One region of the Bradyrhizobium quebecense genome, then DNA from elsewhere that is predicted to be linked to it. Evidence: predicted binding sites of a transcription regulator. Region 1 holds the regulator's gene; the other holds the start of a gene.
The links. The regulator PhoB, encoded in region 1, activates phosphate uptake and scavenging genes when phosphate is short. The targets are predictions, from matches to a motif close to TGTCATNNANCTGTCAT.
Positions count from the first base shown of each region.

Region 2: a site for PhoB is predicted at 1,376-1,392, ahead of HU230_RS10385 (RNA degradosome polyphosphate kinase). Genes of this name have one in related genera too.

Region 1 covers NZ_CP088022.1:7,788,507-7,790,971, forward strand. Annotated here, with positions in the region: gene pstB (phosphate ABC transporter ATP-binding protein PstB) at 1-410, shown strand, start outside; gene phoU (phosphate signaling complex protein PhoU) at 422-1,138, shown strand; gene phoB (phosphate regulon transcriptional regulator PhoB) at 1,269-1,979, shown strand; gene HU230_RS37250 (GcrA family cell cycle regulator) at 2,128-2,465, opposite strand, start outside.
Region 2 covers NZ_CP088022.1:2,224,771-2,227,235, forward strand. Annotated here, with positions in the region: gene HU230_RS10385 (RNA degradosome polyphosphate kinase) at 1-1,301, opposite strand, end outside; gene HU230_RS10390 (P-loop NTPase family protein) at 1,434-2,111, opposite strand; gene HU230_RS10395 (CDP-alcohol phosphatidyltransferase family protein) at 2,207-2,465, opposite strand, start outside.

The DNA of each region.
Region 1 (2,465 bases):
CGAAGTCCGAGATGGACGACCGGGTCGAGAAGGCGCTGCGCGGCGGCGCGCTGTGGAACGAGGTCAAGGACAAGCTGAACGCTTCCGGCCTGTCGCTTTCCGGCGGCCAGCAGCAGCGCCTGTGCATCGCGCGCACCGTGGCGGTGCGGCCCGAGGTGATCCTGTTCGACGAGCCGTGCTCGGCGCTCGATCCGATCTCGACCGCCAAGGTCGAGGAGTTGATCCAGGAGCTCTCCGAGGACTACACGATCGCAATCGTCACCCACAACATGCAGCAGGCGGCGCGCGTCTCCGACAAGACCGCCTTCATGTATCTCGGCGAGCTGATCGAGTTCGACGACACCAACAAGATCTTCACCTCGCCGAGCGATCGACGGACTCAGGATTACATCACCGGCCGGTTCGGCTGAGGAGATACAAGATGGCTTCTGAACATACCGCCAAGGCATTCGACAGCGACCTGCAGGAGTTGACTCGCCTGGTCGCCGAAATGGGCGGCCTCGTCGAGCGGATGATCACCGAGTCGGTCGACGCGCTGATCCGTCGCGACGTCGCGCTCGGCAAGCGCGTGGTCGCCGCCGACATCGAGATCGACAAGCTGCAGCGCGTCATCGAAGAGCGCGCGGTGCTGACGATCGCCCGCCGCCAGCCGATGGCGATCGACCTGCGTGAAATCGTCAGCGCGATGCGCGTGGCCACCGACCTCGAGCGGATCGGCGACCTCGCCAAGAACATGGGCAAGCGCGTCGCGGCGCTGGAAAGCGATTTCCAGCCGCTGAAGCTGATCCGCGGCCTGGAGCACATGACCGACCTCGTGCTGTCGCAGGTCAAGTCGGTGCTCGACGCCTATGCCGCGCACGATCTGCCGGCGGCGATGAACGTCTGGAAGGGCGACGAGGAGGTCGATGCGATCTGCACCTCGCTGTTCCGCGAGCTCTTGACCTACATGATGGAGGATCCGCGCAACATCTCGTTCTGCATCCATCTGATGTTCTGCGCCAAGAACATCGAGCGGATCGGCGATCACGCCACCAACATCGCCGAAACCGTGTTCTACATGATCGAGGGCCAGCAGATCACCGACAAGCGCCCGAAGGGCGACATGACCAACTTTGCCACCACGGTGCCGGGTACCTAGGACATGATCCGCAGGCGCGGGGCCGGATTGTCTTCACGACAAGTCGTCTCCGCGGGGATTATGGTCAGGAAAGTAAGCGTTTCGGTTTGCGTCTGGGCAACGGATCACCACAGAGAGAGAATTTAAACCGATGAGCGCACGCATTCTGGTAGTCGAAGACGAGGAAGCGCTGACGACACTGTTGCGCTACAACCTCGATGCGGAAGGCTACGATGTCGAAACGGTCGGGCGCGGCGACGATGCCGACACCCGCCTGAAGGAGCGCGTTCCCGACCTCGTGGTACTGGACTGGATGCTGCCGGGCCTGTCCGGCATCGAGCTGTGCCGCCGCCTGCGGGCGCGTCCCGAGACCAAGCAGCTTCCGATCATCATGCTGACCGCGCGCGGCGAGGAGAGCGAGCGCGTGCGCGGGCTTGCCACCGGCGCCGACGACTACATCGTCAAGCCGTTCTCGGTGCCGGAATTGCTGGCACGGGTGAAGGGCCTGCTGCGCCGCGCGAGCCCGGAGCGGCTTGCAACCGTGCTGACCTACGGCGACATCGAGCTCGATCGCGAGAAGCGCCGCGTGGCGCGCTCGGGACGTCCGATCGATCTCGGTCCGACCGAGTATCGGCTGCTCGAATTCTTCCTCGAGCATCCCGGCCGCGTGTTCAGCCGCGAGCAGCTGCTCGACAGCGTCTGGGGCCGCGACATCTATATCGATGAGCGTACCGTCGACGTGCACATCGGCCGCCTGCGCAAGCTGCTCAATCCGGGCCGCGAGCAGGATCCGATCCGCACCGTGCGCGGCGCCGGTTATGCGCTCGACGACCGGTTTGCCAAGGCCGAGCCGCAGCCGTAAGGCTTGCACGGCAACCTCAAGCCACAACACGGCGTTGTCCCGGCTTTCGCCGGGACGACGCTGGTGGATACTTCCGCGCTACGATCACACAAAAAAATCCCCGCTTTCGCGGGGATTTGTTTTTGCAGTCCAGGCAGTTTCCCGAGTGCTACTTGATCTGTGGCTTCGCCGACGGCCGGCGGCGATCGTTGGCGGGCTGGTAGGCAACGCGCGAGTGATGCGCGCAATAGGGCAGGCCGGCGAGCGCCTTGCCGCCGCAGAAGAAGAATTCCGGGCTCGAGGGATCGCCGACCGGCCAGTGGCAGGTGGCCTCGTTGAGCTCGAGCAGCGACAGCCGCTGGCTCATCGGCACCACGTTGTCGAAGGAGATCGGATCGGGCTCCATCTCGACCTCGAAGGCGTGCGCAAGCGCGGTGTTGCCGCGCGAGACCGGGCGCGCCACCCGCATCATGTGCTGGGCGGGGCGGGCCTTGCGCTGCCGCGGCG
Region 2 (2,465 bases), 3.2 Mb from region 1:
CGCGCCCAGCGGATATTGGCCTCCTCGTCGAAGCGCGCCTTCAATTCGATCAGCGCGGTCACCGACTTGCCGGCTTCGGCGGCATCCGCCAGCGCGCGTACGATCGGCGAGTTGTTCGAGGTGCGATAGAGCGTCTGCTTGATCGCGACCACGTCGGGATCGCGCGCCGCCTGTTGCAGGAACTGGACAACGACGTCGAAGGATTCGTAGGGGTGATGGACCACGAGGTCCTTCTGGCGGATGGCGGCGAAGATATCGCCGCCATGGTCGCGGACGCGTTCGGGATGGCGCGGCACGTAGGGCGGGAATTCGAGGTCGGGGCGATTGAGGCGAGTGAGCTGCGACAGTTCGTTCATCGCGAGCACGCCGTCGACCAGGATCACTTCATCGTCCGCGGCCGATAACGCGTGCTGCACGAAGACGCGCAGCTCTTCGGGCATCGTGGCCTCGATCTCGAGCCGGATCACCGATCCGCGCCGGCGGCGCTTGAGCGCGGTCTCGAACAGGCGAACGAGGTCTTCGGCCTCTTCCTCGATTTCGAGTTCGGAGTCCCTGATGATGCGGAACGCGCCCTGGCCCTTGACGGTGTAGCCGGGGAACAGGCGGCCGATAAACAGACCGGTGGCCTGCTCGAGTGTGATCAGCCGCGCCGGCGCGCCTTCCTTGGTCGAGGGAATGCGGATGAAGCGGTCGATCTTGCTGGGCATGCGGATCAGCGCGTTCATCGCCTTGCCGTCGGCGATCCGCGACAATTGCAGCGCGACCGTGAAGCCGAGGTTCGGGATGAACGGGAACGGATGCGCCGGGTCGATCGCGAGCGGGGTCAGCAGCGGGAAGATGTTGTGGAGGAAGTGATCCTCGATCCAGGTGCGCTCGGATTTGGTCACGTCGCGCCCGTCGACCAGCTGGATGCCGACCTTGGACAGGAGCTCGCGCAGGTCGCTCCAGATCGCCTGCTGATCGGAAGCGAGCTGCGACACGGTCTTGTTGATCATCACCAGCTGCTCGGCCGGCAGCAGGCCGTCCGGGCTGCGCTCGGCAATGCCCTCGCGGACCTGGGCCTTGATGCCGGCGACGCGGACCATGAAGAACTCGTCGAGGTTATTCGCCGAAATCGACAGGAAGCGGACCCGCTCCAGCAGGGGATGGCCAAGATTGACCGATTCCTCGAGCACCCGGCGGTTGAAGTGCAGCCAGGACAGCTCCCGGTTGATGAATCGCTCGGGGCTGGTCGCGACCGCGGGGACGGGCGGAAGCTCCGCCTCTTTCTCTTTGATTTCAGGAGCTTGTGCCGAGTCCATCAAGTGCTGGTCCAATTCCGGGCAGGGGGCTGGGGCGGTCTAGCCGAGGGCCGCGCAGACCATGTGATATTGCGATGACGTTTCGATGACATTGATGTTCCGCCGGCCTGCGCCGTCAAGCCGCGGGACTGCTCAGGCATCGCGCAACAGCTCGGCCGCCAGCGCCCGGGTCACCGGCCGGCCGAGCCTGAGCGCCTCGGTGTCGAGCAGCTCGACCGCCTGGCGGACGGCGGTATAGGACCGCTCGATCCGGTTGGTCAGGTAGCTGACGAGCGGCTCGTCCACGCTCATCTGACGGTCGGCGCAGAACTTGACGATCAGGCCGCGGAACAGCTGGTCGTCGGGCGGCAGCAACATCACTGTCGGCACCGCGCGGAGCCGCGAGCGCAGATCGCGCAGCTCGATCTCGAACGCCGACAGCGGCACGCGCGCCGTGATCAGCACGAAGGCATCGTCCTGGCGGGCGAGATTCATCAGATGGAACATCGCGCGCTCGTCGAAATCCGACGGCCTCAGGTCCTCGACCACCAGCGCGCCGGTCGCAAGCGCCATCGGCACCGTGTCGGCGGTCAGGGCATGCGCCGCGGTCGAGCGTGCGCCAGCGATCTCGGCCCAGATCGCGGCGAGGTGGCTTTTGCCGGAGCCTTCGGACCCCACCAGCAGCATGATTCGGTTCGGCCAGTCGGGCCAGCCGTCGATCAGCGCCAGCGCCGCCTCATTGGCGGGCCCCTCGAGGAAATCGTCGCGGGTCAGCTTCTCCTCGTGCGGTAGGGCCAAAGCCAATTGACGAGGTTGAACGCTACCGGCCACGCAAATCTCCAAACCAGGTTATTTTAGCATGATCCCTGCGCAAACGCTTCGCGTTTGTCGCGGGAAAGCCGGTTTCCACTTTTCCGGATCGTGCGCTACCGAGCCTCGATCGTGCTCATGTGCCGCACCCACTCCACGAGATAGAGGGACACCGAACCCAAAGTAAAGATCGTGACCAGACCCATCAGGATCAGGTCGTAGGGGTGCGGCTGAAAGCCGAAGCCGAGCGAGGCCAGCACCAAAGCCGCGAACGCGACCTGTGCCACCGTGTTCAGCTTCGACACCATCAACGGCTTCATCTCGACCGGCTTGTCGAACAACCATGACACAATCACGGCGGAGACGATCATGATG